DNA from 3 places in the Shewanella indica genome. Region 3 is predicted to be linked to each of the others. Evidence: predicted binding sites of a transcription regulator. Region 3 holds the regulator's gene; each other region holds the start of a gene.
What was found. Region 3 encodes MetJ, which represses methionine synthesis genes. Its sites were predicted from a motif close to TAGACGTCTAGACGTCTA; they were not measured.

Region 1: metE (5-methyltetrahydropteroyltriglutamate--homocysteine S-methyltransferase) is a predicted target of MetJ. The motif match lies at 7,356-7,373, and genes of this name have one in related genera.
Region 2: msrA (peptide-methionine (S)-S-oxide reductase MsrA) is a predicted target of MetJ. The motif match lies at 1,963-1,980, and genes of this name have one in related genera.

What each region holds. Positions count from the first base shown of each region.
Region 1 is NZ_JAWXXR010000001.1:557,567-567,967, forward strand. It holds gene SIL79_RS02645 (tetratricopeptide repeat-containing diguanylate cyclase) at 260-2,116, shown strand; gene SIL79_RS02650 (substrate-binding periplasmic protein) at 2,139-2,960, opposite strand; gene queG (tRNA epoxyqueuosine(34) reductase QueG) at 3,119-4,264, shown strand; gene SIL79_RS02660 (dodecin) at 4,273-4,476, opposite strand; gene SIL79_RS02665 (hypothetical protein) at 4,609-4,935, shown strand; gene metE (5-methyltetrahydropteroyltriglutamate--homocysteine S-methyltransferase) at 5,010-7,280, opposite strand; gene SIL79_RS02675 (LysR family transcriptional regulator) at 7,446-8,348, shown strand; gene SIL79_RS02680 (HDOD domain-containing protein) at 8,397-9,119, opposite strand; gene SIL79_RS02685 (GDSL-type esterase/lipase family protein) at 9,265-9,885, opposite strand; gene SIL79_RS02690 (TonB-dependent receptor) at 9,994-10,401, opposite strand, start outside.
Region 2 is NZ_JAWXXR010000001.1:3,555,788-3,566,188, reverse strand. It holds gene SIL79_RS15985 (thiamine pyrophosphate-dependent dehydrogenase E1 component subunit alpha) at 1-462, opposite strand, end outside; gene astE (succinylglutamate desuccinylase) at 626-1,663, opposite strand; gene msrA (peptide-methionine (S)-S-oxide reductase MsrA) at 1,994-2,473, shown strand; gene pgm (phosphoglucomutase (alpha-D-glucose-1,6-bisphosphate-dependent)) at 2,544-4,193, opposite strand; gene seqA (replication initiation negative regulator SeqA) at 4,231-4,785, opposite strand; gene SIL79_RS15960 (alpha/beta fold hydrolase) at 5,086-5,862, shown strand; gene SIL79_RS15955 (DUF2788 domain-containing protein) at 5,962-6,183, shown strand; gene ybfE (LexA regulated protein) at 6,198-6,467, shown strand; gene fldA (flavodoxin FldA) at 6,522-7,049, shown strand; gene earP (elongation factor P maturation arginine rhamnosyltransferase EarP) at 7,128-8,324, shown strand; gene efp (elongation factor P) at 8,370-8,933, shown strand; gene SIL79_RS15930 (riboflavin synthase subunit alpha) at 9,016-9,633, opposite strand; gene SIL79_RS15925 (MATE family efflux transporter) at 9,667-10,401, shown strand, end outside.
Region 3 is NZ_JAWXXR010000001.1:991,425-1,001,825, forward strand. It holds gene metF (methylenetetrahydrofolate reductase) at 1-258, opposite strand, end outside; gene SIL79_RS04575 (hypothetical protein) at 1,636-1,776, shown strand; gene SIL79_RS04580 (hypothetical protein) at 2,353-2,493, shown strand; gene SIL79_RS04585 (bifunctional aspartate kinase/homoserine dehydrogenase II) at 2,883-5,282, opposite strand; gene metB (cystathionine gamma-synthase) at 5,299-6,459, opposite strand; gene metJ (met regulon transcriptional regulator MetJ) at 6,675-6,989, shown strand; gene SIL79_RS04600 (sulfite exporter TauE/SafE family protein) at 7,065-7,808, shown strand; gene traF (conjugal transfer protein TraF) at 7,816-9,009, opposite strand; gene nrfD (NrfD/PsrC family molybdoenzyme membrane anchor subunit) at 9,166-10,110, opposite strand; gene SIL79_RS04615 (4Fe-4S dicluster domain-containing protein) at 10,107-10,401, opposite strand, start outside.

The DNA of each region.
Region 1 (10,401 bases), 430 kb from region 3:
ATTCCGTCTAAAAGCGATTGGCGGCGAGTATAGCACCGGCATGAAACAGCAATCCATCTCCAATTGGCACCATGAAAATACCAAAAAGTCAGCGAAATAACGGAGCCAAGCGGGCTCAAAACCAGGTAACAGGCATTGGATGAAACCCTACTTGGTGCGCAAATTTAACGATTTATTGCTGGTCAGCCAATGCCCTGGTGCGTATGCTTAGTAACATAATATAAACATATCTCTATCGGTAAGCGTGAAGTCATACTTTTTGAAATCAGCCTTCGCTCTGCTACTTTTGTCCGGCATGGTTCCGCTCGCTCAGGCATTGGATAACCCCGAGGCAGATAAGTTATTCAAACTGCTTGAAAATGGGCAGGTCAATAATGTTGCCAAGGTGGAGCAAACTCTGGAGCGGATAGCCCAATTGTTGGCAGATAACGATCTTGATCGCCAAGTAAGACTCAGGCGCGCCCGCTGTTGGAGCTATGACATCAATAATAATGCCAAGGTTGATGCAGCAATAGATTACGCCAATACCCAAGAACAGATGGCTGAAAATCAAGCTTATCCGGAAGCCCTGACCGACTTTCGCCTGTGCCATGGTTGGTACTCTCAACTCAAAGGTAATATGGAGCAGGCCAAAGCCGACTATGACCAAGCCTTACAACAAGCCTACCAACTCGAAGACCGCCGGTTAATCGCGGATGCCCGCAGTATGCGTGGTGCCATGTATTCTTTTCAGGGCAATTTTGCACTGGCATTGGAAGATCTTCTGACCGCCCAACAGCTCTATGAACAACTCAAACTGGATTATTGGAGCCGCTACAACTTGGTTGATCTCGCTACCAGCTTTCGTCGTTTCGGCGATCCGCAGAGTGCACTCAACTATTACCGCCAATTGGAACAGGCTTATCGCCAAGGAGGCCATGAAGAACAAGCCTATATTGTCAATGGCGAGATGGCCATAGCTCTCGAGGAATTGGGAGATTTCGAAGCGGCTGTAACCAAATTCCAGCAGTCTTACAACTATCTCAAACGACAAGGAATGACTGTCGAAGCCGCAGGAGTTTCGGTCAATATGGCAGGTTCGCTGTTGAAACTCGACAGAATAGAGGATGCCAAACAGGCATTGGAGCGCGCCAAACCATTTGTGACCGAGCAACAGGGTGGCTTTTACAGCTTTATGCAACTCTACAGTGCCGATTTGCTGCTGCGCCAAGGTCAGGCGGAACAAGCTATGGTCCCCTTGGCCAAGGCAGAACAGAGTTTTCGGGATATCAGTAATGACAGGGGATTGGCCGAACTCTATCTGCTCAAAAGTGAAGTATTGGCCGCACAGGGACTTTGGCAAGAATCAACAAACGTGCTCAAATCATATATCTCCCTGCATTCTGAACTGGATAGTAAGCTTCAGTCATACCGCACCACAGAGATGCGTACCCGCTTCAATGCCGACCGCATGGCAAAAGAAAACCAACGTCTGCTGGAAAGCGAGCGTCTCAAAGAACAGGAGGTGCAGATACTGCAGCAAAACCGCCTGTTGCAGCTGGCGGTGCTGATCCTTGCCAGCATCATTATTTTCATTATGGCGATTCTGGCCTATAAACAAACCGGAAGGTCACGTCAATTTCAGAAGATAGCCCATACGGATCATCTCACTCAGTTGGCCAACCGACGCTATACCTATCAAAGGGGAGAAGCGTTATTCAATCAGGCCAAACATTCAGGCGTACCTATGTCTGTTATTCTGTTTGATGCCGATAACTTCAAGGATATCAACGACCAGTTTGGTCATGATGGCGGTGATAAGGTACTGCAACACCTGGCGAGCGTGAGCCAAACGCTTATTCGTGAGCAAGATCTACTGGGGCGGATCGGTGGTGAAGAGTTTCTGCTGCTGTTGCCGGAAACCAGTCGAGAAGAATGCCTGAAGATTGCTGAGCGTTTACGTCAAACCTTGGCAGAGTCAAGTCCAGAGGCGCTTGCAGGCGAGTCCAGAGTCACCATCAGTGCCGGGGTGGCGACTCTCAATACCGAGTTACAATTTTCAGAGCTGCTGAAACTGGCAGATAACGCTCTATACCGCGCCAAAAATAAAGGGCGTAATAGGGTAGAAAGCGCCTGAACCTCCCCCACCAATCAGTAATTCAGTGGCTATGCCATAACACTTCAGCCTCAGGCAGTGACGCCTTTGCTCCAAACCATTCAAAATACAGAGCATCAAATTCGCCACTTCGCTGCAATGCCAGCAGCGCCTTGTGCCAGGCTTCGACTCGCGCAGGATCTGTGCCACTGGAGAACGCCAGATATAACCGCAAGTGTGCCAATTCCAGCACAGGTCTCACAGCAGTCAACGGTTGATCCAATTGCCGCAAGACGCCCTGAACCGCGATCTCTGCCTGACACCAATAACGCACCCGCTTATGCAGCAACTGCCTGGCCGAATACTGAGGAAACCCCGAGATTAGCAACCGCTCATCCGCAATATCCCTCAACAACCTTTGCGCCGGAGAGTGACGATAAATCGCTATATTACCGGCCGCAGCCGCCTGTGATAGATCTGCCGGAGTGAAGTCATCATCCATGCGGGCATAAAGCTGGATACGGGTTTCGGCAATCGGGCCAACAAAATCAAATTGCTGCCGTCGCTGTTTATCAATAGAAGTGGCAAATAACAGGATATTGGCATGATGAGTTGCCATATTTATGGCGCGGGCCCAAGGCAAGATCTCTATGACTGGCTCATCATCGGTGGCGGTGACTTTGTGGTTCAACGCCTTTACCAAGGCAACGGCATAACCATCAGTTTGTCCTTGGTATTCATAACTCATGGGTGGCCAGGCTTCGGTCAAAAGCCTCAGAGGCACAAGTCTGGACTCGGGAGGCTCATTCCCGGCCTGGACGAAACCAGCAAAAATGCAGCCACACACAATCAAGCAGGCCCAAAACAGAGGCTTAATTGTCGGCATATATTCATTCCCCCTCGGTTTCAGCATAGCACCGACAAAAGCCAAAATCGCCGTTTGCGGCAACTGTGAGCGATTCTGCTTTACTGATATAATCAGGTCTTTTCCCCGGTCAGCCTCTGTTCATGTCAGCTCCTCAACCACCACAATTTGATCCCTGTATGCTTGGAAAGCTCGCCCGCGACATAAAAGCCTGGGGCAAAGAGCTGGGTTTTGCTCAAGTGGGGATCACAGATACAGATCTTCGCCGCGAAGAGCCCAGGTTACAGGCCTGGCTCGATAAGGGCTATCACGGTGAAATGGGCTATATGGCCAGCCACGGCATGATGCGGGCCCGCCCGGCCGAGTTGCATCCCGGCACTTTGCGAGTCATCTCAGTACGGATGGACTATCTGCCGCCAGAAGCGGGGTTTGCCTTCAATCTCAAAGATCCTAACCTTGGCTATATCTCCCGTTATGCCGGTGGCCGCGACTATCACAAGCTGATGCGTAATCGCTTGAAAAAGTTGGGCGAGCGCATAGATGAAGCGCTCAAAACCCTGCAACTTGAAGGCAGTGGCTTTCGGCCCTTCGTCGACTCGGCTCCCATTCTGGAACGGCCGCTGGCAGCAAAGGCCGGGATCGGCTGGACAGGTAAACACTCACTGATCCTCAACCATGAGGCCGGCAGTTGGTTTTTCCTCGGCGAACTGCTGGTGAACCTGCCGCTACCCTTGGATGTCGCCATAGCCGAAGGCTGCAACACCTGCGTTGCCTGCATCACAAGTTGCCCAACCGGCGCCATAGTCGAGCCTTATGTGGTCGATGGGCGCCGCTGTATCTCCTACCTCACCATAGAGCTGGCCGGCAGCATTCCGCTGGAGTTTCGACCACTGCTCGGCAATCGCATCTACGGTTGCGATGACTGTCAGCTGGTATGCCCCATCAACCGCGCCGCCCCTTTGACCGCAGAGACAGACTTTCATCTAAGGCCACAACTTAAGCAACCCAAACTGCTGGAGCTGTTCGCCTGGAGCGAGACCGAGTTTTTGAAAAACACCGAAGGCAGCGCCATTCGCCGCATAGGTCATGAACGCTGGCTACGTAATATTGCAGTGGCGCTGGGCAATGCCCCCGGCAGTGAAACCATAGTTGTCGCCCTGCAGGCGCGACTGACAGATGCCTCGGAGCTGGTCGCCGAGCACATAACGTGGGCACTGGCGCAGCAGGCAGAAAAACTCAGCGGCAAGGACACAGTGCCCATTCCCGCCCGCAAGACAGGACGCCTGATCCGGATAGTGGAAAAAGGCCTGCCAAGAGATGCCTAAATTCAAGTCTAATCCAGGGTAAAACCCACCTTGATGGTGACCTGCCAATGAGCGATGACACCGGCTTCCAGGTGGCCGCGGGTATCTATCACTTCAAACCAGCGCAGATTGTGCAGCGACTGACTGGCCGCCGCGATGGCATTCTTGACCGCTTCATCTGAGCTGATGGGGGATGAACCTGTCAGTTCTATTATCTTGTATACATGGCTCATGGGGCTTCTCCTGATAGTTATCTGAGTCCGGTTGCTGACCTGAGTATAGACAGAAATGGCCGATGGCATATTTCCCTCAGTTTCTGTATATTTCTCAATTGGATAACCATCAGAAAAAATCAAGGGATTGCCATGCAATTAAAACATTCAGGTCCAGGGATAGCCTCATTTGTCACCAGCATATTGAGTGGAATCGCCCTGTTTATTACTTTTATTGTTGCCGGAACCCTGGAAACAACAACACCGGGCGGCATGGATGAAAACTCCATGGAAGCGGTTCTTGTAGGGTTAATGATCATCTTTATGATGCTGGTCTGTCTGGTGTCTTTGGGGTTGGGTATTGGTGGCCTGGTACAAAAAGAGCGGCAGAAAATCTTCGCCATTCTGGGCACAATCTTTTCAAGCTTGATCATCCTGGGCACTGTGGGCCTGATGATACTGGGAATAAGCATGAGTTGAATCTTTACCGTGTTGAAGTCAATCAACATCAGGGGCGCATTGCGCCCCTGACTATTATTAACCACAGAATTTTATCACCCGAGTCGACGTCGCAACTCCCTGGTGGCATCAACCATGTTCTTTAAAGCCGGCTCAACTTCCTCCCAATTACGGGTCTTCAAGCCGCAATCCGGGTTAACCCAGAGCTGGCGCAGAGGAATTTTCTGCGCCGCCTTTTCAATCAGGCTCACCATGGCCTCCACTGTTGGAATGTTGGGGGAGTGAATATCGTAAACCCCGGGGCCGATTTCATTGGGATAGTCAAAGTCTTCAAAGGCATTCAACAACTCCATCCGTGAGCGCGATGTTTCTATGGTGATCACATCGGCATCCATGGCGGCAATTGCGGCAATAGTGTCGTTGAATTCGCTGTAGCACATATGGGTGTGAATTTGGGTCTCGTCCCTGACACCGGCGGCGCTGAGCTTGAAGGCGGCCACAGCCCAATCGAGATAATGGGCCCAATCGCTGCGTTTGAGCGGCAAGCCTTCCCTAAAAGCCGGCTCATCAATCTGAATAATGCCTATGCCCGCCTGCTCCAATGCCACCACTTCATCGCGTATCGCCAGAGCCAACTGAGTCGCTATCTGTTCGCGGCTAATATCCTCGCGGGCAAAGGACCAATGCAATAGGGTCACAGGCCCGGTCAGCATGCCTTTCACCGGTCTGTCGGTTAGACTCTGGGCATACTCGGCCCAGTCGACTGTCATCGCCTTGGGACGGGTCACATCGGCATAGATCAGCGGCGGCTTAACGCAACGGGAACCATAACTCTGCACCCAGCCATGTTTGGTAAAACCTACGCCGTCGAGCTGTTCACCAAAGTATTCCACCATGTCGTTGCGCTCGGCTTCACCGTGTACCAACACATCTATCCCCAACTTGAGCTGACGTTCTATGGTATCCCGGGTCACCTGTTGCAGTTGCTCTGTGTATACCGTATCGTCCAACTCCCCCTTGCGCCAGCGGCTACGCAGGTTACGAATGGCCGCCGTCTGCGGGAATGAACCTATGGTAGTCGTCGGCAACAAAGGCAGCTTGAACCTGGCCTGCTGGGCTTGTCTGCGCACCTCAAACTCATGGTTTCGGTCGTAATCAGCCGCAATCAAGGCATCAATTCTGGCACTGAGCGGTTGATTACGCCCCTGCGCCCTGGCCGCGCGCCGACTCCGGCAACGGGTGACCACGGCTTTGGCATTTTCAGTCTCAGGCGCCTCCAAAAGCGCCTTGAGCTCCTGCAACTCGGTGAGTTTTTGCCGGGCAAAGGCCAGTAAGCTCTTGAGCTCGGGCGCCAGCGCGGTTTCCACCTCAAGATCCACCGGGGTATGCAACAGGGAGCAGGAAGTAGCGAGCCAGAGCCGGTCTCCCAGATCCCGTGCCAGTGGCGCCAACTGCTCGGCCACAAGATCCAGATCGGCGGCCCAGACGTTACGGCCGTTGATCACCCCAACCGACAACACCTGCTCGGGTGCCAATGCACCAGCAAAGGCCTGCAACTGCTCGGGCGCCGTTACCAGATCCAGGTGAATACCCGCCACCGGCAGTGCCGACAACAGACTTTGATGGTGGGCGACAGTGCCGTAATAGGTTGCCAGCAACAGCTTGAGCGGCGCCGACTTGAACACGCCGTAGGCCTGATTAAAGGCCTGCTGCCAGTTGTCATCCAGCTCAAGTGCCAGCGCAGGTTCATCCAATTGCACCCATTCAACGCCTTGGGCGGCAAATCGGGCCAGAATGGTTTGATAACATTCCAGCAGCGCCGGCAGCAGTGTCAAACGGTCGAACTCTGAACCCACTGTTTTGGACAGATACAGGAAAGTGACCGGCCCCAAGAGTATCGGCTTGGCGGTGTGGCCCAACGCCTGAGCCTCGGTCACCTCTTCAAACAACTGTTCCCAGGCGATATCGAAGCGTTGATCTTCGCTGAGCTCAGGCACCAGATAATGGTAGTTGGTGTTGAAGTACTTGGTCATTTCAGACGCCGGCGCATGCTTGCCACTGGGCGCTCGGCCACGGGCAATCCGGAACAGGGTATCGAGATTGACAGCGCCGCCATCACTGTGACGCTCTGGGATAACCCCCAGAGTCGCACTCAGGGTCAGTACCTGATCATAGTAAGCAAAATCGCCGACCGGTAACAGCTCCACCCCGGCATCAGCCTGCCACTGCCAATGGGTGCGCCTAAGCTCATTGGCAACGCTTTCTAATTCGGCCACGCTGGACTCACCACGCCAATACTTCTCCAAAGCAAACTTGAGTTCACGTCGACGCCCGATACGGGGAAAGCCAAGACTGTTTAATCGCATAATGTATACCATCCTTTATAAAACATGCGGCAAATGACTGATGACGCCGGAATACAACAAATAAACATGGGCGTCTGGACGTCTAGAAGTTTATTGTGTTAGTCTCAACACAGGCAACCGAATTGAATTCAAGGGCAACATGAGCGGCATTCATGTGGAGAGGAAATGATAGAACTGAGACACCTTCGTACTCTGATAGCACTGAAAGAAAGTGGCAGTCTGGCCGGCGCGGCGAAGAAACGTTTTGTCACCCAGTCGGCACTGTCGCACCAAATTAAAGAGCTGGAGACCCGAATTAACTCCCAGGTATTTGTCCGCAAAAGCAAACCTCTGACCTTCACGCTTGAAGGTAGTCGTCTGCTGACCCTGGCAGAAGAGATATTACCTCGGGTACAGGAAACCGAATTTGTACTCAAGCGAGGCCTATCAGGAAACTGCGGCCCCTTGAAGGTGGGTATTGAGTGCCACAGCTGCTTTCGCTGGTTAATGCCTGTGATGGAAGCCTTTCATCAGTCTTATCCGGATGCCAATCTGGATCTCTCCAGCCGCCACCTGTTCGACTCACTTAATGCGCTGGAAACCGGTGAGCTGGATATAGTGCTAACCTCAGATCCTGTACCCGGCCATGCCCTTGCCTACCAGCATCTGTTTGATTTTGAGGTGAGACTGGTGATGGCCAAAGATCACCCGCTGGCAGGCAACAGTTATATTTTGCCGCAGCAGTTGGCCGGGGAAGCGATTATCAGTTATCCGGTACCGCTGGAAAGGCTGGATATTTTCCGTCACTTCCTTGAGCCGGCCGGGGTAGTGCCTGGCCCACAAAAACGCTGCGATCTCACCAATGTGTTGCTGCAACGCATCGCCTGTAAAGAAGGGGTAGCGGCCTTACCCAGCTGGTCACTGACCGAAACCCAGGGCTTGAGCCTGACCTCGGTGAAACTGGGGCAGGAAGGCCTGAAACGGCCGCTGTTCGGTGCCTACCGCCGCGACAGCAGCAATAGAGTGCAACTGCAAAGGCTGCTGGAATTGATTGCCAAAGAGGGATTACAGCGTCAGGACAGACACTGACTGAGCGGCTGCCACCGTCCCTTAAAGGCGGCGGCAGTCACAAAGCATTTAGAGAGGATTCAGCAGCAGACCGCGCTGGGACAATACCCTTCTCAGTACCAGTCCGGGCGAATTGGGATCCCGGGTCTGTCTCAGGTTATGAGCAACCATAAACTCGCTTTGCAGCTCATCATCCAACCCCAGAGATTCAAAGGCTTCCACCGTCAGCGTCTGCTGCTGGGTCTCTATCAGAGTCTTGATAATGCCCAGCGGGAAGCACTGCTCGGCTTCGGCGTTGAGATAGGCAAACGCCGTCAGGGCAATGATCTGACCGAATACGCTGAATAGTGCCAGAGTCTGCACTTCGTCCGCGTCTATCTGTACCCCTTGCATCTGATGCAAACTGTCCACAGATTCGATCGCCACTGACTCGGTCAAACGCCAATAGCCTTGTACCAGCTTGCGATATGGCTGCGGCAATTCATCGAGCCGCTCCTTAAGATAGAAACTAAAGGCATAACGGTAGATATTGACCTGTCCAAGGCGCACCAAGGCATCCTTGAGGCTGCGGTTGGGCTGGACTGAAGGTGAGAGCGCGTTATTGCTGCGCCACAGCAAATGGGCTGCCAGCGCGGGATCGGTCGCGACAATATCGATCACATTGCGGATATCACCATCGGCAATAATAGCCTTCTTAAGCGGGATCAGGATGCCGCGGCGCCCTATCACCTGCTCTTCGTTGGCAATAATGGCACGCACTTGAGTAAAAACCTGCTGCTCAAGATCTGTCATGTGATTCTTTAAACCTGCTGTTATTTATTATGAAGGCACTATTGCCATTTATTATGGCAGAGAATTTACCCACAAAACGCCCACCAGGGTCAAGTTCAATCGATAATTAGCCCGGTTTTTGCTAAATAGAATCAAAAAAGTAGCATCAAAAAGCGCCCGCCTCCTGCAGCTTGGAGAAGATGATTTGTGCCAAACGTAAATAACCCTGTTGATTAAGATGTACATTATCTGACTTGAGCTCGTTTGAACGCAAAAGCTCAGATAGAGTATCCTCCAGCAATATGGCACCGTGCTTGTCGGCCAGTTCGGCATATAAAGGCAGAGGTGACAGCAACAGACTCTTTTGCGGCACAGCCAGCAGCACTACCGGAATTTGCCGCTCTTTGGCCTCAAGTAACATGGTCTCAATGTTTTGCGCCAATTGCGCCTGGCTGCGACCGCGGAGAATATCGTTACCGCCTTCAAGCAAAATAAGCAGATCCGGCTTGGTTTCATCCAGCAGCGCCGGCAAACGCTCAAGCCCGGCAGCCGATTGCTCACCGGAAATCCCGGCGTTGATCACCTCACAACGGCACAACTCAGCCAGACGGCTGGGATAATCATGCCCGGCCTTGGCACCCACGCCTTGGGTCAGGCTGTCACCGAAGGCCAGCAGTTTGCCATTGCTGCCGATATAAGCCAGCTTGGGTTCTGAGCACGCCAGCAAAAACAGCGACAACAGGGCTATAACCCCGCCTCTCAAACCATACCTAAAATCAGCTTTCATATTTCGACTCTTGCCTCCTTGTCGGTGCTCGAAAAGGCCCAGGTTCTAAACTACAACCGATAGAAATACGGGCAGAAAAAAGCCGGGAAACCCCGGCTTTCTATGCTATCAGAAGCGATAGCTGACGCTGAATCTCAGCGCCCGGCCGCTTCCTGAGTAATAACCATCGCCCCAGGTACTGAAATAACCTGAGCTGGCATATTGCTTGTCAAACAGGTTGTCGACCCTCAGGCTGGCAAGCCAGGCATCACGGCTGTAGTTGAGGGCGATATTTCCCAGCCAGTAGCTGTCCAGTTTATCGTGCTGATTGCCATTGTCACCTTCCATATATCTGTCACCCAAATACTGGCCCTCGACAAATAGTTGCCAGTGCTGACCAAAGTCCACACTGGTGTAGACACGCCCTGAATGCTCGGCCACCCAGGAGAGAGATTTGCCTTTGTTGGCGCCTTCAGTAAATTCGGCATCGATATAGTTGTACTCAAGTCCCAACTGCAGCATCTCATTGAGCTGCCA
Region 2 (10,401 bases), 2.6 Mb from region 3:
AGAGATGGTTTGGTAGTTGAGTTCACGGCTGCCGTAGTGAATAGGCATCTGCCGGCCTTTGCCCAGATCTTTCTCATTGCTGAACATCTGGTTCATAAACTGCTCTGTGCTAAAGCCGCGATAACGCAGTGCGGCATGTTCGCGGTACTGGGCAAGGATCACATCCTTGTCATCCAGCGCGGCGGCACTGCCGATAACGGCAGCTTCTTCACCGATACAGGTCATGTAAAAACTGATCCTTCCCTGACGCTGGGCGCCCAACATACGTTCGTCCAGGACACGGGTAAAGACACAGGTATCGAATATCTTGCGTGACAGGGCTTCATCTATGACGGGCAATACCGCCTCTTCATAGGTGGTGCCGTCGGCCTGAAGTATTTTGAGTACAGGGATATGCAGCGAGTCCTTGTTCAAAAAACTCACCCGATGCACCGTCTCGTTCATATTTGTTGCGTTGCTCATAGTGTGCTCTTGTTGTCTCTGGGTTTGTCCGGCTCGAAACCGGCCCTACCGATTTTTTCAGTACGCGCCCCGAACATTACGTTAACGTAAACTAGCAAGCAACTCCCACCATGGGTGCTTTGCCAACTAGCATGGGATCGGCGCGTATATATTGGTTTACAATTCAGGCCAATGGCACCTCTTTGGCTTGAACCAGGCAGATTACTGTACGTTGGCCAATGGGCACCTTGGCGTTGGGAAACACCACGGCTTCCGAGTCCTGTTCTACTCGAATATCCCTGCCCGCTTCCCGCGCCAGCACATAACCCTTGGGGAAAGCGCTGAAGTTTTCCACATCACTGGCGAAGGTAAATTCAAAGTCGTCGGCCTGCTTATTGATGACCCTACAGACCTGATAGATATTGACCCGCTCAAGCGCCTGCTCCTCGAGTTCCAGCGATTGTTTGCAGATCAAACGACTCAGCATCTCCCGGGTAGCGATAAAACGTGTCATATCGTTTTGTCCCATGGGGTAAACCTTGCCCAGCTCAATGGTAAAGGCGTCGGCGCCAAACTGATTTGACGAGAAATAGCTGAAAGTGGTTGTGGGTTCGTGATGCAGCAACACGGTATCGACTCCGGCCGCCTCCAGGAACATCAATTGTTCACGGCTGTAAGCCTTACCCGGTCGATAGGGATAGATGGCAAACTTTTCATGTTTGGAGCCGCGAATGGCGGTGTGCAAATCGTAATGGATCCTTTGTCTTGCCCCTTGTGGTGCGTCTTCGAAGAAACGTGTGACATAAGTTTCCAGCTTCTTGGCGCGGATCCGCTCCGGGTTCACCAGCCCGGGGGGATTGGAATGCTCACCACTGAACAGTCGGTTGAGGTTTTCATCGACAATACGGGTGCCACGGTTAATTGCCGCCGGGTTACCGAATATGAAAAGTACTCGCTGCCCTACCCGTAGCTCTTGCTTCAACAGCGACTTGATAATGCCATTGCACAGCTCGATAGGTGCAGTTTCATTGCCGTGTACCCCGGATGACAGCACAATATCTTTATCACTTTGGTTATCCAGAGGCTCGAACAGCAAGACTCCTGTGTCCCAAATCGCTATCCGGGTGTGGTCGCCAAGCGTGCCGCTAACACTTTCCAGAGAATTGGGGTTATCCAGAGTCAATGACAGGAAGTCAGGATTATCCTTCAAGGCTTGTAACACGAAATACTCCTTCTTATTGCCGCTTTGGCTGTTGTTTCCATTAACGCTGCCTCCTGGGAACTTGTCAAAATGCGTTTGCTTGTTGAGACCAGCGCCAGAGAGCAAGGTTTCATAGTATCACAGCTTAACCTGTTGGCTATGTGACTAAATACCTCGCTTCGCAGGAGTTTTATCAAAACGGCTGTCGCCAAAAGCCACCTCGAGCTGGCCAGGGCCTATTCAAAAGAGAGCTAGCTATATGCACAAGTCAAAATCAGTCAAACACGACACTTGACAGGAAAACTTATTGCACATAATTTTAGCCATCTGGACATCTAGAAGGTAAATTAAATGGCGGTAGCAACATTCGGTGGCGGTTGTTTTTGGGGAGTAGAGTATTTCTTTCGCCAAGTACCCGGCGTAAAAAACGCCAGCAGTGGTTATATGGGCGGTGATGATAGAATCAATCGCTATGAAGAGGTAAAACAGGGCAACAGCGGCCATGCCGAAGTGGTTCAGGTGGAGTTCGATGAAGCCCAGGTTTCATTTACAGAGTTGCTGCAAGTTTTCTGGCGTAATCACAACCCTACCAGCCTAAATCGCCAAGGAGGCGATATCGGCACTCAGTATCGGAGCGTGATTTTTTTTCACAGCAAAGAGCAAAAGGAGCAGGCCGAGGCCTCAAAACTGGCATTAGCTCGTAGTGGAAAGTGGGGACAGCGGCACATAGTGACGGAAATTGTGCCAGTGAAACAGTTTCATCGCGCGGAAGAATATCATCAGGATTATATCCAGAAGAATAACCTGCCCAGTTGCCATCTGGAGTATTGATCCCCGGGAATAAAAAAGCGCAGCTGTGTTCACGGCTGCGCTTTTTTACTGAACTGGCAATCTCTTAAGCTCAGTTCGGCTTGCCTTTTAGGGCGCTGGTTATCAGCGCTCTCGCCTGTTCCAATATCTGCTGCAGATGCTGCTCGCTGACAAAGCTTTCGGCGTAAATTTTATAAAGTGCCTCAGTGCCTGATGGTCTGGCGGCAAACCAGCCGTTGTCAGTTAACACCTTAATACCGCCAATGGCACCATCATTGCCGGGAGCCTTGGTCAGTACCGCCTCAATCTTGTCTCCAGCCAAAGTCTCTGCCCCCAAGGTATCTGCATTGAGGGTGGCAAAACGCGCCTTTTGCTTGGCATTGATGGGGCTGTCTATCCGTTTGTAGAAGCAATCACCGTGTATGGCAGCCAGCTCTGCATAACGCTCGGCTGGATTTTTGCCGGTCACGGCGAGGATTTCAGCGGCCAGCAGCCCGAGAATAAAACCGTCTTTGTCCGTGCACCAAGTTGTACCGTCACGTCGAAGGAAGGCGGCGCCGGCGCTTTCTTCACCGCCAAAGGCCAGGCTGGCTTCACTCAAGCCACTGACAAACCACTTGAAACCAACCGGCACTTCACAAAGCTGGCGCCCGTGTGAGGCAACAATCTTGTCTATCATGCCACTGGAAACCAAGGTCTTGCCTATTTGCAGCGTCTGTGGCCAATCGGGTCTGTGTTCCAGCAGGTAATCTATCGCCACTGCCAAAAAGTGGTTGGGGTCCATCAACCCTGTCTCTGGGCAGACTATCCCGTGTCTGTCGTAGTCAGGATCGTTGCCAAGACAGATATCAAACTCATCCATGTGCTTAAGCAAGCCTGCCATGGCAAAAGGTGACGAGCAGTCCATACGGATCTTGCCGTCTTTATCCAGTGGCATAAAGCCGAAACTGGGATCGACCCGATCGTTGACCACTGTGATATTCAGCCCATAACGGTCGGCAATATGTGACCAATAATGGATGCCTGAGCCGCCCAGGGGGTCGACACCTATGCGAATGCCGGCATCTTTGATGGCTTGCATATTTATTACAGAGGCGAGATCGGCAACATAGGGCTCAATAAGATCGGTCTCTTTGATGAGTCCGATACTGGCGGCTACGCCATAGTTGAGTTTCCTGACCCCTTCCAGCTGCGCCTTGAGATAATCATTGGCTCGCTGCTCAATCCAGGCGGTAATCTCACCTTCAGCCGGCCCACCATGGGGCGGATTGTACTTAATTCCACCATCTTGCGGTGGATTGTGGGACGGGGTAATAATAATGCCATCACTGAGCTCGGCGGCATTTCGGTTTGCGCTAACTATGGCATGGGAGATAACAGGCGTTGGCGTAAAGCCCTGCCTCTCTTGCACCACCAACTTCACATTGTTGGCCAGCAAGACTTCAATGGCTGATATATAAGCAGCCTCGGACAAGGCATGAGTGTCCATGCCCAAATAAAGCGAACCTTCAATCCCCTGAGATTGGCGGTAATCTACCACTGCCTGGGTAATGGCCCAGATATGATTTTGATTGAAACTGCCATTGAAGGAGCAGCCCCTGTGCCCAGAAGTGCCAAAACTCACTTTCTGGGCAGGGTCATCACAGTTGGGGACAATTCGATAATAATGGCTCATCAGCCGCGGAATATTAACCAGATCCTTCTGTATGGCCCTTTTACCGGCCCGCTCATGAATAGCCAAAATAGTACTCCTTGATGACAGATGTTGATAAACAGATTTACGCTTTAATCGGCAGCGCCAGATCGGCTATCACTTTGGCCTTGTCGCCGTCGCAGCCCATCTTTTCCAGTACTTCGGTCAATATGGTGTGCTTCTTGGCAGTGTTGTTATTGGTGGTTACCCAAAAGCCACTGCTGCCGACTTCTTTGGGGTTGGCCGATTTACTGGCCTTCAATAGCGCTTCCTTCGAGGTGGCAAAGTAAAGACGGTCGCGCCCTTGAACCTGCAGCACCTGCTCAAACCCTTTTGGGTCCTGGTTATAGAGGCATTCGAGGGCAAACAAAAAACGGCCAACAGCCCCCTTTTGAGCTTCGATAGCCGCACTGCTGAATAGATTGTCAAAGTCCAGGGTTGACTCGGCCTCGGGTAATGTATTGGGACGATAACCCTGCTCCATGCTTGGCTGGCTGATGTCAGCCGGTGCCTTGGGTTCAACAGCCGTCGCATCCAAGCCCAGCAGTCGACGAAGAATGTCCGATGCACTTTCACCTATCCTTTCGGTTTTCCCGGCAATAAAGCGATACAGTTCCTCATCCACCTCAATATATTTCATGGCCCGATTCCTTTAGTTTCAACTTGTTCTATGTAGCCATCATGACATTGCCGTCACAGCGCCCGTGGTCGCGGCTACGAGATTTGGCTCAAAGTATGCCATAACTCGCCTGCGGGGGAAGGCTGAATCGCGCCAAAATGAGATAATTGGCTTACAAACCTAAGACTTGCACTGCAATTTGTTGAAAAAGCAATCAAAGCGATGTTTAATCCGCATCCATCCTTGTCAAATACCGGCCTTTGTCGCAGAATTTGCCCCCTGCTGAAATACCGGCAACAAACTCACTGTGAAGGGGGCTGTATGCACTTTATCTCGACCGGAAGCGGTAGTCCGGTATTGCTGATCCACGGCTTATTCGGTGATTTGGATAATCTTAAATCGCTCGGGACCCTGCTTGAGCAAAATCACCAAGTGATAAGAGTCGATTGCCCCAATCACGGCCAGAGCGAACATTGGCCGCAAATGGATTATCCAGGGCTTGCAAACGCGCTTGTGTCCCTGCTTGATAAACTGGCGATAGACAAGGTGCACCTGGTGGGCCATTCCATGGGCGGCAAGATTGCCATGGCAACGGCGCTGGCTTATCCGCAGCGGGTACAGTCTTTGACCGCCGCCGATATTGCGCCTGTGGCCTATTTGCCGAGACATGAAAAGGTGTTTGCCGGCCTAAGCAGTATGCCGCTGGATATTAAAGACAGACGTCAGGCGCTGGCACATCTTTTGAACCATGGCATCGACGAGGCGACGGCGCAGTTTCTGCTCAAGAGCTTACGCCGCACCGAATCCGGCTTTGAGTGGAAGATGAATTTACCGGGGCTGATTGACAGTTATCCGGCTATCATAGGTTGGCATAACGGCCCTGAGCGCTGCGACGGCCAACTGAGCTATCAAGGGCCCACCTTGATGATCCGCGGCAGTGAGTCAAATTATGTGACCGCCGCTTACAAAAAAGAGATTGTGACTCAGTTTCCTCAGGTCAAAGCCAAGACCCTTGAGGGGTGTGGACATTGGTTGCACGCCCAGAAACCTGCGATATTCAACCGTATAGTGTCCGACTTCATTGACAGTAACGATTAAAATCCAAGGCCAGGGCGTGGGTAAAGGCGGTAGCAGCCCCCGAACCAATATGCTATATTCGCGCCTCTTTTTGGCTAGGGAACACCGGGAGGCTGCAGCGTGTTGAACCAGTATATGCAACAGATAGAAGCCGTTGGACTGGATCTGTTTTTCGCAGCAATTTTCTTTTTTATCGGTATGGCCATCAGGGATGTACTCAATCAGGGTAACGTGCCTAAGTTTGGTCGCTTTATTGTTTGGTTGGTACTCTTCCTTGGTTGTGCAGGCTTTGTCGTCAAGGGGATAATTCAAATGACCTGGGAAGGCTCAGGTATAGGTTAAACATCAGATTTCAAATGGCAAAAGAAGCAACAGATAGAACAACCATAGACCTTTTTGCCACTGAAAAGCGCCGCGGACGGCCTAGAAGCAACCCTCTGCCCCGCGAGCAGCAGCTCAAGGTGAATAAACGTAACCAGATCATGCGGGATCGGGCGAAAGGTCTGAAACGAATAGAGTTAAAAGTGTCACAAGATTTATATGACGCCTTGAATGAGAAGGCTTTGGCCAGTAACATCAGCCGCAGCCAGTTAATAGAATTGATCCTTCAGGAGCAGCTAGGTTAGCCCCTGTCAGGAAAGATCGAAGTAGATAGCGAACTAGACATTAAAGGAAAGACAATGGCAACTGTAGGTCTTTTTTTCGGTAGCGATACAGGTAACACCGAAGCTGTAGCCAAGATGATCCAGAAGAAACTGGGCAAGAAGATGGTTGAGGTGAAAGATATCGCCAAGAGCACCAAAGAGCAGATCGCCGAATACGACCTGCTGATCTTCGGGATCCCAACCTGGTACTATGGTGAAGCTCAATGTGACTGGGATGACTTCTTCCCAGAGCTGGAGCAGATTGATTTTACCGATAAGCTGGTAGCCATTTTCGGTTGCGGCGATCAGGAAGACTATGCCGAGTACTTCCTTGATGCCATGGGCATGATCCGCGATATCGTTGAAGAGCGCGGCGCAATAGTCATTGGCCACTGGCCGACTGACAGCTATAACTTCGAAGCCTCTAAAGGGCTGGTTGACGACAAGCACTTTGTTGGTCTGGGTATAGATGAAGACCGCCAGCCTGAATTGACCGAAGAGCGTGTCGACGCCTGGGTTAAACAGATTTACGAAGAGATGTGCCTGGCCGAGCTGGAAGACTGATATTCGCTCCCCGGTATGTCTCCGGCGGCCTATATGGCCGCCTTTTTATTGGCTATTACTCAGGAAAATAGAAACAAGATGCAAGCCGACAATCTGCGTCATTGGGATATCTTCTGTACTGTGGTGGACAACTATGGCGACATAGGCGTTACCTGGCGCCTGGCGCGGCAGCTGGCCGGCGAATACGGTATTGAGGTACGCTTGTGGGTCGATGATCTCAACAGCTTCGCGCACATTTTACCTGAGCTAAACCCGGCCCTTGTCAGTCAACACTTTGGTGGTGTTGAAGTCATCCACTGGCGCGCTCCCCTCCCCCTGACCTGGCAACCGGGCGAAGTTTTGATAGAAGCCTTTGCCTGCGACTTACCCTCGGAGGTGCTTACAAGCCTGCCAGAGCTCGCCAAGGCGCCCAAATGGATAAACCTGGATTATCTCAGCGCCGAGAGCTGGATAGATGATTGCCACGGCCTCAGCTCACCGGCACTCAAAGGAGTCAAAAAGACCTTTTTCTTCCCGGGCTTTACCCCAAAGTCAGGTGGACTCATCTGCGAGCAATCCCTATTTAGCGAGCGTGATGCCTGGCAAGCAACGCCTGAGCACGCTTTGGCCCACTTTGCAAAAATGGGGCTGAGTGATATTAGCACTGATGATTACCTCATCAGCCTGTTCAGCTACGAGACCCAAGCCTTGCATGCGCTGCTTGAGCTTTGGCAACAGAGTGAGCGGCGGGTACAATTGTTAGTCCCCAAGGGGCGCAGCTTAGGCTGTATCGCGCCTTTGCTTGAGCAATTTAACCAAGACTCCGGACCCAAGGTCGACTGGCAAGTTCCCGCCAGTTGGCAAGCCGGTCAGAGTTTCAGCCGCGGCGCACTCAAGGTGCAAGTCCTGCCGATGACAGATCAAAACGGCTATGATCGCCTGTTGTGGAGCTGTGATTTCAACATAGTTCGCGGCGAAGACTCTTTTTTAAGAGCACAGTGGGCCGGCAAACCTTTTATCTGGCACATCTATCAGCAGGAAGAGCAAGCTCATCTGCTAAAATTGGATGCTTTTATGGCACGATACTGCGATAATCTGCCTCCCCTTGCCGCCCAAACCTGGCGAACGCTGAATACCGCGTTCAACTGCGGCCAGGGAGATCAAGCCAGCCAAAGCTGGCTGGCACTGAATTCTGCCATGCCGACATTGATACAACACGCAAAAAAATGGCCGGCTGAAGCAATAAATGAAGCAGATCTGGCAAACAGGCTAGTGCTAATGGCCAAAACCGGCTAAGATTCTGCGCTGAATTGAAAAACCGTTTATATAGGAACATACGTAATGAAGACTGCTCAGGAAGTCCGCGCAGGTAACGTTATCATGGTTGACGGCAACCCTATGGTTGTACTCAAGACCGAGTTCAACAAATCCGGCCGTAACGCTGCTGTGGTAAAGATGAAGCTGAAGAACCTGCTGCAAGGTTCCGGTACTGAAACTGTATTCAAAGCTGACGACAAGCTGGAAGATATTCAGCTCGAGCGTCTGGAATGCACCTACTCTTACTTTGCTGATCCTATGTATGTCTTTATGGACTCAGACTTCAACCAGTATGACGTTGAAGCCGAAAACATGGGTGACGCCATTAACTACATAGTTGATGGAATGGAAGAGATCTGTCAGGTCACTTTCTACGAAGGCAAAGCTATCTCTGTAGAACTGCCTACTACTATCATTCGCGAAGTAGGTTACACCGAACCTGCCGCCCGTGGTGATACCTCTGGTAAGGTAATGAAGCCAGCCTCTATCGTAGGTACAGATCTGAAGCTGATGGTTGCCGACTTCGTTAAAGAAGGCGACAAGATCGAAATCGATACCCGCACCGGTGAATTCAAGAAGCGCGTTTAATTAGAGCGCCCTCCTTTGTAAAAGCCAGCATCATTGCTGGCTTTTTTGTATTTGAGTTATTTCTCGCTTCACCTGGAGTAGCTCAATTATCCGGGTTACGCTGAGCCAGTACGCGCTCAACTGTATCGACTATGGTTTGAGTCTGACTGTCGATTTCAATATTCAGCCAGTCCCCTTCCCGATAATCCTCTAGATTGGTCAATCTGAGAGTCTCAGGAATAAGATGCAGCATAAAGCGGTTACCTTTGACCTTGCCGATAGTGAGACTGCAACCATTGATACCGATAAAACCTTTGTAGAAGATGTATTTCAACCAGGCTTCAGCCACTTCCAATTGCATATTGTAATGGCTGTCACTGACGTCCAGTTGCACCAACTGCGCTTGGGTATGTACGTGGCCGGAGAGAATATGGCCCCCCAGCTCGGCGCCAAATTTGAGTGACCTCTCTATATTAACCTTGTCACCCACCTTAAGGCCGACAAGATTAGTCACTGCCAGAGTCTCTTCCATTACGTCGAAAAACGCCCTATCATCAGCAAGCTGGGTTACCGTCAGACAAACGCCGTTATTGGCGACACTCGCTCCTATTTCCAATCCCTCACGCAAGGCAGGAGGCAGAGCGACTTCGAGGGTATTTAACCCCGGCTTTTTCTCGATCGCCAGGATTTCACACTTGGCTTGAACAATACCTGTAAACATTTTCTCACTCGCTTAGTTGTTAGGGCTGCTTTCATGAATCACACCGGCTTTCAGGCCAAACGCTTAGTTCAACTGGCTTTGCCTGTGCTTATTGCACAGCTTACCCAGACAATGATGGGGTTTATTGATACCCTGATGGCCGGCAGAGTCAGTGCTGTCGACATGGCAGCCGTCGCTGTCGGAACCAGTCTCTGGCTACCGGCCATTCTGTTCGTTCAAGGCCTGTTACTGGCATTTACTCCCATGTTCGCCCATCATCATGGTGCAAATAACCAAAAGGCGATTCAGCCACTTGCCTTTCAGGCTGCCTATATTGCCATAACAGGTGCCTTGGGTGTGATGCTGTTTCTGGCATCTGCGCCACATATTTTAGATTGGATGGAACTGGAGCCCGAACTCAAGCGCCTGACCATAGGTTATCTTGACGGCATTCTCTGGGGCGCGCCGGCCTTTGTGCTCTATCAAGTACTCAGGGGCTGCAGCGAAGGGATTTCCTATACCCTGCCGACCATGGTCATCGGCTTTGTCGGTCTGGCGGTGAATATCCCCGCCAACTATATCTTTATCAATGGTCACTTCGGCATGCCCGCCATGGGCGGCGCCGGCTGTGGTGTCGCTACCGCTTTGGTATTTTGGGCTATGTTGTTTGCCATGGCCATCTATATGCAGTGGCATAAACGCTTTGCCGAACTGGCGCCTTTCAAGGCATTTCATAAGCCTCATTTACACACCATTGTTGAGATGACCAAGCTGGGCATGCCTATTGCC
Region 3 (10,401 bases):
CGCCGCCACCAGCTCGGTTTCCTGCTGGATCCGCTCGATCACGCTGTGAGTGCGATCCCGCACCCCTGAGTTGGCACCATAGGTGACAGAAACAAACTTGGGATTCAGTGGCTCCAGGCGCTGAATTGAGTTCCACAATAAGGTTTCCATCTCAGGCGTTGAGGGCGGAAAGAACTCGAAAGAAACATTGATGTCGCCGTTGAGCTCAGACAAGCTCTGGTTCAGCGAGTGCGCATGTTGTGCGTGATGAAAAGCCATTGAAAATTCCCTCAACTATCTATCTGGACGTTTGGACGTCTATATGTCCACATACTAGAGAAACTGTCCTTGAAGTCAAGCCCAAAGATGGCTTCAAAGGTGTATTTATCTTAATCGGTATAAAAGCCACTAATGAGTGTTTCTGCAAAGCCTCGGTTTTACGCCTGGGGAGCGCTTTCGCACAAGCGATCCTGTGACACAACGAGTGTCGTATCGCGACATGCTTACGGGCGAAAGCCAGGGATGGCGAACTGGCCTTTGTGCATGGATGCACTTGCTCCACGACTTTAGGCCGCTGGCACAGCGGCTAGCATTGCTTTCAGCTCAAAATAGCCAAATAAAATAGGTTGGACTTCCAGCAACGGATGTATCCCATTGCCTGCCGCAGGCTTATGCACAGGCGATCCTGTGACATGGCGAGAGTTGCGCAGCAACATGCTTTCGAGCGCGAGCCAGGGACGGTGAGCTGGCCGTTAAACAGGGACGTTGTTGTGAATACGTCCTTGTAGCCTCGACGAAAACGTCCCTGTTTTCGACGGTCACAGTTCCGCCTGTGCCTGGAAATAGGCATATATCTGCAGCTTAAAACAACTCTGTGTGGAAAGAATTGCACCAATTCTCCCTTCGGAGCCGCCGCTGGCGTTGTTGCAAATTGGCGTAGCCGAGACAGGGATGTCGAGGCTCGAAGGTCGAGCAGGGCGAATGTTGCTAGGCAACAAGCTTATGAGCGCGAGCCAAGGAAGGCGAGCTGGCCGTTATGCATGGATGCATTTGGCGAGTCCTGAGTGTAGCCAATTTGCTTCATAAGCCAGTGGGGATTTCGGCTACGTCGGGGTGTCCTTGGGGATGCAAGGGCTTTGGACAAGCAAAGCCCCTTGCCCGGTGTGGTTTGGCGAGTGTCGCGTAGCGACTGGCTACGAGCGAGAGCCAGGGATGGCGAACTGGCCTTTGTGCATGGATGCATTTGCTCCACGACTTTAGGCCGCTGGCACAGCGGCTATCATAGCTTCTAGCTAAAAGTTACTAATTAGTATTGGCAGGGCCTCCGGCAACGGATGTTTCTCATTGCCTGCCGCAGGCTTATGCACAGGCGATCCTGTGACTCGCTGCGAGTACATCCCTGTAAGCTCTGCCTCGCCATCCCTGGCTCGGAAAGTCACAGTCTCACCTGTGCCTGGGAAATAGGCGTATGTCTGCAAATCGCTCAAATATTTCAAGCTGCTCAGGACTAACAGAGTTGCACCTATTCCCCCTCGGTGTCGCCGAAAGCCGTTGGCGCAAATAACGTGGCTGAGGGCGAATGCTCGCCGGTGGCGAGTGTGCTTATGAGCGCGAGCCAAGGAAGGCGAGCTGGCCTTTATCCATGGAAGGATTTGGATGCCGAAGCAGCGACAGTCGAATCAGGGGCGAGTGTCGCCTAGCGACGAGCTCACGAGCGCGAGACAGGATGTTGAGCTGGATAAGAGTCACATGGATGTGACTCTGAGCGTCTGGCGCGATAGCGAATTGGCATCATAAGCACAAGGGGTTTTCCGCTGCGTCGCGGGTCGCTGGGGGTTTGGAAAGGGGGCGAGTCGATACAGCCCCCTTTCCTCGGGTGTGGGGCGGCGAGTGTCGTCTAGCGACAAGCTAACGAGCGAGAGCCAGGGATGGCGAACTGGCCTTTGTGCATGGATGCATTTGCTCCACGACTTTACGCCGCTGGCACAGCGGCTATCATAGCTTCCAGCTAAGAGTATCTAAGTTAGTATTGGCCGAGCTTCCGGCGACGGATGTTACTCATTGCCTGCCGCAGGCTTATGCACAGGCGATCCTGTGACTCGCTGCGAGTACATCCCTGTAAGCTCTGCCTCGCCATCCCTGGCTCGGAAGGTCACAGTTCCGCCTGTGCCTGGAAAATAGGCGTATGTCTGCAAATCGCTCAAATATTTCAAGCTGCTCAGGACTAACAGAGTTGCACCTATTCCCCCTCGGTGTCGCCGAAAGCCGTTGGCGCAAATAACGTGGCTGAGGGCGAATGCTCGCCGGTGGCGAGTGTGCTTATGAGCGCGAGCCAAGGAAGGCGAGCTGGCCTTTATCCATGGAAGGATTTGGATGCTGACGCAGCGCCAGTCGAATCAGGGGCGAGTGTCGCCTAGCGACGAGCTAACGAGCGCGAAACAGGATGTTGAACTGGGCCAGAGTCACATGGATGTGACTCTGAGCGTCTGGCGCGATAGCGAATTGGCATCATAAGCACAAGGGGTTTTCCGCTGCGTCGCGGGTCGCTAGGGGTTTGGAAAGGGGGCGAGTCGATACAGCCCCCTTTCCTCGGGTGTGGGGCGGCGAGAGTTGCGTAACAACGTGCTTTCGAGCGAAAGCCAGGGATGGCGAACTGGCCTTTGTGCATGGATGCATTTGCTCCACGACTTTATGCCGCTGGCACAGCGGCTAGCATGGCTTTAAGCCAAAACTCACCAATAAACTTGATCTCAGCTTCCAGCTAAACCGCAAGCCCATCACCTGCGGTGCGGATAGGCTGAAAGCTCGAATACCGTGAAGGACAGGACGTCCGAGAACGGCCTCTAACACAGGCTTTCCTAGCCAGGAGTCAACCAACTTCAAACATGACGCTAATACCAACCCTACTCCTGCAGCAGATCGCGACAGATCTGCACCAGATCCGACTGTACTGCCGCGGCAGTCACTTCCCTACCGGCACCTGGGCCGCGAATGATCAGCGGATTACCCTGGTAGAAGGCTGAGCGGATGACAAACACATTATCTCCCGGGGTCAGGTTAGCGTATGGATGTTGACGCTCGACCCACTGCAGAGAGACTTCGGCGTTAACCTGGCCATCTTGCTGCTCCAGTGACGCCACATAGCGCAGCACCTTGTTTTGCTCGGCCGCGGCGGCAAACTGCTGCGCGAGAGTGGCATCCAATTCGGTGATCCGCTGCAAAAACTCATCCAGCGGAATATCGGCCAGCGCCTCAGGCACCAGTGAGCTTAAGCGAATATCCTCAAGCTCCAGTTCCAGACCTATTTCACGAGCCAATATCAACAACTTGCGCTGCATGTCACGCCCGGAAAGATCGTCCCTGGGATCCGGCTCTGTGATCCCCAGCTCTTTGGCCTGCAACACCAACTCGGAGAAAGGTTTGATGCCATCGAAATGCTCAAACAGCCAGCAGAGCGTGCCGGAAAAGATACCGCCGACAGCCTCTACCCTGTCGCCGCTGTTGTGCAAATCATTGAGCGCGTGCTGCACCGGCAGCCCGGCGCCGCAACTGGCGTTGTAACGCCAGAACAGTCGGCGGTTACCCAACTGCTGTTTCAGCTCGCGGTAGAAAGGCAATGGCCCGGAGCCAGCCAACTTGTTGGCACTGACCATATGAATGCCACGGGCAAAAAACTCAGGATACTCTAGTGTCAGTCCAGCGCTGGCACTGATATCCAGCGCTACCAGTTCATCGGCTTGCAGCAACGCAAGCTGTTCGAACAGATGTTCATACTGCCAAGGGGTAGCTTCGGCTTCAAACCTTGCCTGCCAGTCATCCCCAAAGATCCCCTCATTGCAGATCCAGGCGCGGCTCGAACTCGCCAAGCCCAGGAGTTCAACACTGGCCTCCAGCTCACGTTTGAGGCCGTCGCGGGCTCGGCCAAACAACTCCACCCAGGCTTCGCCTATGTTACCCACACCCAGCAGAATAACGCCTATGCGTTTGCGGGGGCCGGCGCAGCGCCTGTGCACCTTCTGGGTCAGCAGGTTCACCTGCGATTTGGGTACCAGGGTGACCAGGCTGAGTTGGTCCTGGTACAGAGGCCGCGCTTCACGGCTCAGCAAACGGGCAAAGCTGCGACGATAACTGCCGGCGCCACTGCTTACCAGCGCCACCAGTCCATGCTCTCTGTCCTCGGTAATGCTTTGAATTTTGAGCTCGGATGTCTGCGCTTCCAGTAACTGCCAGACTTGGCGGGATAATTCGGGAGTAAAGGCCAGCTCAAGTTTGTGTTGTCCCTGAGACCAGTAAGCCAGCGGGTTCAAACCCGCCTCATTGAGTGCATCGAGCGTCTGAGTCTGAGCCCGGCTGCCATTGAGCTCCAGGCTCAAGAGGGACACCTGATTAAGATTGGTCACCACAGGGGCGCTTGCAGCATCACTCTTGGGGGCTATCAGGGTAAAGTCGGTATGCGAGGCGTAGCTCGAACGCACCGCCAGGCTGACCTCGGTATCAAACAGCGGCTGCAACGTACGGCAATGCAGTACCGGGGAGCCGAGCCGCGCCAGGCGGTCGGCCTCAGCCAGCGACATGCTGCTCAGCAGTTTGGCATCGGCAATCTTGTTGGGATCGGCATTGAATACCCCTTCGACATCTGTCCAGATAGTCACCCTGTCGATATCGGCCAGGCTGGCTATCAGGGTGGCACTGAAGTCGGAGCCGTTGCGACCGAGCAGCAGAGTTTCCCCTTGGCTATTGGCGCAGATAAAGCCGGTGATCACCAGACGCTCATCGGGATGCTCGGCCAGCAGCCGCTGCACCCTTTCGCGGGACTCATCTAGGCGAATCCTGGGCACTGCGCCCTCATCGGCAATCAACAAACTGCGGGCATCCACATGGGAAGCGGCAACACCGGACTCCCGCAGCAGCGCCGCCATCAGTCTGGCCGACCAGCGTTCACCGAAACCCACCACCTGATTGCATTGGTATTCGCTGAGTTCAGGCAAGGACAATAAACTGGCCAGTTGCGCCTTATCTGTAGACAGACGCTCCCGCAGTTGACGTGCCTGTTCATTACCCAGCAGCTGTTCAATCAGATTCTGCTGATAACCGACAAGCTCCTGTAGCTCCTCCTGCCACAGAGCGCCCGACTCCTTCAGGGTCAACAGTTTATAGAGAAAATTGGTACTCTTGCCGGCGGCGGAAACCACTACAAGATCATCGGCATGACCATGGGTCAGCAAAATATGGGCGACCCGTCGGTAGCAATCGGCATCGGCGAGACTGGAACCGCCAAACTTATGTAGGTGACAACGTGCCATCTCAAGCTCCTTCAATTCAACAGTTTGCGGCTGCCGCCAATCCGGCGGCGATATCGTCCAGCAGATCCCGGCCATCTTCTATGCCCACAGACAAGCGAATAAGCGTGTCTTTAATACCGGCTTCGGCGCGAGCCTCACTCGCCATGGCTCTGTGGGTCATGGTGGCGGGCACCGCCACCAGGCTCTCAACTCCTCCCAGGCTCTCGGCCACGGAAAACAGCTTGAGCGCGCCGAGGAAGGCAACCACCTGCGCTTCATCACCCTTGAGTTCAAAACTCAGCATAGCGCCAAAGCCACTCTGCTGCCTGGCGGCAATCTCATGGCCTGGGTGGCTCTTAAGCCCCGGATAATAAACTTTGTCGACCACCGGGCTCTGACTCAGCAGCGCCACTATGCGCTCGGCATTGGCCTGATGCTCGCGGATCCTCAGCGCCAGAGTACGCAGGCCACGCAGGGTCAGGTAGCTGTCGAAGGCGCCTCCGCTCAGTCCAAGCGTGTTGGACCACCAGTGCAGCTGCTCTGCCAATTCGGGATCTTTGGCTACTACGGCACCGCCCACCACATCGCTGTGGCCATTGATATATTTAGTGGTCGAGTGCACCACTATGTCGGCCCCCAACAGCAAAGGCTGTTGCAGCGCCGGCGATAAAAAGGTGTTGTCAGCCACCACCAATGCATCCTGCTGGTGAGCTGCCTCGGCAATGGCGGCAATATCCACTACCCGCAGCAGTGGATTGGATGGCGTCTCGAGCCACACCATGCGCGGCTTTTGCGCCAGGGCAGCGGCAAGAGCTTGCGGGTCGGTTTGATCCAGCACCTGCAAGCGAAACTGGCCCTTGGCCGCCAGATGGGTGAACAGCCTATAGCTACCGCCATAACAGTCATGGGGCACCAACAAGAGGTCATCCGGCCCCAGCAGGTTGACCACCAGAGTAATGGCCGCCATGCCGGTCGCTGTGATTGCCGCACTGCAGCCCTGTTCAAGCTCCCCCAAAGCATCTCCCAGAATGGAGCGGGTAGGATTACCCGAGCGGCTATAATCATAGGATCTTGGCTGGGTGTGGCCCTCAAAGGCATAGTTGGTCGACAGATAGATGGGTGGCACCACGGCCCCGTGCTGGCTGTCTGATTCGATGCCCTGCCGGACCGCTGTGGTTGCTAATCGCCGCTCTGTCATAATCGACTCCTGAATGCTGAGGCTCGACACCATAAAGATGTCTGGACGTCTAAATCTAACCAATGACCATCCGGCCGTCAATAGGCATCAAGACGTTTGGACGTCCAAATGTATGGATTTCTGTTCATATTGCACAGATTTTGCAGGCAATCATTTGACTGTATCCTGTAAGGGTTTAAAATCTGCTGCGAATTAGTGAGATCACAGGTGAATCAATGACTGAATGGAATGGCGAATACATCAGCCCTTATGCCGAACACGGCAAGAAGAATGAGCAAGTGAAAAAAATCACTGTCTCTATTCCGTTGAAGGTACTGAAAGTATTGACCGATGAGCGCACCCGGCGCCAGGTAAACAACCTGCGGCACGCCACAAACAGCGAACTGTTGTGCGAAGCCTTCCTGCATGCCTATACCGGCCAGCCACTGCCCAATGATGAGGATTTGTCCAAAGACAAACCAGACAGCATCCCGGAAGAAGCCAAACGCATGATGGATGCCATGGGCATTGAATGGGAAGACATGGAATAAGTGTCTTATTCCTCTGAATTATCTTATTGTTGAACAAGGATCGCTGCGCGATCCTTTTCTTTTGGGAGCTTGCGAATGCTGTCATTGATAGATCCCGTCACCCTGTTGCTGGCATCCCTGATCATATTTACCGGCGCCCTGACCCAGTCGCTGATAGGCTTTGGCCTAGCCGTGGTAGCTACACCTTTGCTGTATATCGTCGATCCGGAACTGGTTCCCGCTCCTGTTATCGCCATGGGGTTTTCCATCGCCCTGCTGACACTGGTACGCGAGCGCGGTCACCTGGAATTCAACGGCTTGCAATATGCCTTGCTGGGACGGCTCCCCGGCGGCCTGATTGGCGCCACCCTGTTGTTGCTGGCGCCGCAACCGATTATGGGCTTGACCATAGCCCTGATTGTGGCCGTGGCCGTATTTCTCAGCTTCAGAAAGTACAGTATCAAAATCAACCGCCTAAGCTTGTTTATCGCCGGGATCTTTTCCGGGATCTTCGGCACCGTGGCCGCCATAGGTGGGCCACCTATGGCCCTGCTGCTGGCGGGAAAAGACGCCAGTCAGTTCCGCGCAGCGCTGTCGGCCTTCTTTATCTTCAGCTCATTGATAGCCTTGATCATTCTCGGCTGTTTTGGCCTCCTGACCCTGAGACACCTATGGCTGTCGCTGTTGCTACTGCCTTCGGTATTTCTCGGTTTTCTGGTGGCTGGCCGTTTGGTGGGCAGGGTAGATAAAGAGAAGACCCGAGTCCTGACGCTGGCACTGTGCGCCCTGAGCGCCCTGCTGCTGACCATCAAATCAACTCTGGCGCTCATCAACGGTTAAATCGCTGTTAGAAGTGATAGCTGGTTTGCAGCACGCCACCTATGGCATCGTCACTGCCAAACATGCCGGTGAGATCCAGCCGGAAGCTGTTGCCTATGGCAAAACCTGTCCCCAGAGAGTAGAGATCGGCGCTGTGATCATTGAGATCCTGGCGATAACCGAGCCGTAAAGCAACCCAGTCAGCAGGCCGGTATTCGCCACCTAAACGCCAATAGCGGCTGCCCTCAAGCTCGGCAAACTTGTCGTTGTCGGTAAGGTCCAAGTCGCTGCTGAGCGAAAAGGCCGCCCAGTCATAGGCCACCCCGGCGGTAACCATAGGTTTCACCTGATAGGTAAGCTGCACGCCGCCAGCCTCTATGCTGCTTAAGTCCCGCTCGATAAGATTACGTCCGCTGACACCGATAACCAAACCATCCAATGGCTGAAATGCCAGGCCGATATCCAGATTAAAGCCTGTGTCATCACTGCGATAATCATCATCATTGAAATCATCGGCATCGAAGTTGTTGGCGCTGACAGCATAGTTAAAACTATCCAACCGTTGCAGCTTGGGGGTGACTCCCACTGTCACCGGCATATTGACGATAGATAGCGGATAGCTCACGGCCACTCCGAGCTCGGAAACCGCCCCGGCCACTACCCGCCCCTGGGAGGTCAAATCTTGGATTTCCGGCGGGTTATTGGGGTCCAGATTATCCAGGGCATCAATATCCGCAGCGGCGATTTCGGCAATCCCCAAGGCATCGAGATAACTCTTGAATACAAAGGCATAGCTAAAACCATCCGAAGGCATGACCAACGCCATATTGATACCGGCACTGACATAGGCGCTGTTGCCCTGCAGCGATTGCAAGTCACCACTGAGGCGCTTGCGGTAGTCATCGATAGCCGCTGTGTCGGCGGCGTCTATGGCATTGACCAGAGCGTCATAGTTATCCTGCAAGGCATCAAACTTATCGATCATCTGATCTTTATCGGCGCCATCGGCGCCTATGGTAGGAATGAGTAAACTGAAGTCACTGCTGCGGCGCGAGGGCAAAGCCAGCAGCGCCGGATTGGAAAAGGCCGCCGCCTCACGATTACCGGCCGCCACGGCAACGCCGCCCATGGCATCGGCGCGGGCCTCATAAACATCCTGCCCAGCCAGCGCCAGCGTGCTGGCAAGCCCCGTGGTAAGCAGTGTCAACAGACTCAGTTTCATCTCATCCCCCTCTTGCTTTTATCTGTAACCAGACGCAAGACGTTAGTTACATGGGTTAAAGATAGTCCAGATCTCAGTGGCACAATGGTATCAAGATACAAAAAAAGCCCGTATCAAATAATACGGGCTGAGGCAAAACAGGTTCAGAGGTGCTTGTTAACCAAGATAGCTCTGACCTGCATAGAGAATGAAGTGTCTAAGTGCCAGCACCCCGGTCAGGCTGCAGCAGGCTACCGCCAGCATGGCGCCCTTGGTGTGGCGGGTACTCGCCGGCAGCAACAACATGGAAAGCAGCGGGATACCAAAACCTATACCCACAACCCCAATCCAGAACACGCTGGCCCAAACGCCGCTTGTCAGTGATGCCAGCGCTGCCGCCGCTGCACCGCCCTTGAAGTAGAGCGCGCAGAACAGCATGAACAGGAACAGGATCTCTGCCGCCATTATGGGCAGTTCCAGGCCGTGCATCCGTCCCAGCTGCGGGCAGTGCTTGTCTGTCTTGAACAGCAGCAGCGCCACTACCGCATTGGCGGCCGCACCGGCCGACAAGCCGGACACCAGGAACAGCGCCGGTAATACGGCAGTGTTCAGCATGGGGTAGGCGTTCATGGCGGAGATCAGGAAGCCTGTGTAAGCACCCACGACAATCGCCAGCACAAACAGCAGTACTTCCATAGTCTTGCGAAGGCCAGTCAGTGATTCTGCAATCCCTTTAAGGAAGCCCAGACCCCAGTTACCGAGATCATCTTTCAGCACGACCAGCGCATAGGCAAAGGTCAGCGGAATATAGGCCAGCAGCGCCAACACCCCGATGGACATCACGGAGGTCAGGTTGTAGTTGATCAGGATCAGCCAGAAGTGGAACGGTTTGGTCAGGTCGAATACCAGACACACCATCCCCAGACAGATGGCCACGGGTGCTATCAAGGCTGCCGCCTTGAGAAGGCCGCTATCCCCCTCTGTCTTGTTTTGTACCCAACGCAGCCCGATCCCAATCAGCAGACTGCCCGCCGATAACCCAGCCAAGAAGAGGTAAACCGCTATGACCCAGTTCCAGGTTACAGGGTCGTATTGTGTCATATCGCCCCAAGTATTGTTCATGATTGGATCCCCCCTCTCTTGACAGGAATACGGTAGATTCTGGGTTTAGTACCCAGATGGGTCTTGTCCTGATAAGTCACGCGGGTGTTGAGCAGAGTCGCCACCTCGCTGCCGGCCTCGTTGGCATCACCAAACACCAGGGCATCGGTAGGACACACAGTCACACAGGCGGGTTGTTCGCCGCGTGCCAGACGTGTGTCCTTACAGAAGTTGCACTTGTCGGCCACCTTGGTTTCCGGGTTCATAAAGCGTACTTTGTAGGGACAAGCCGCCACACAGTACATACAGCCG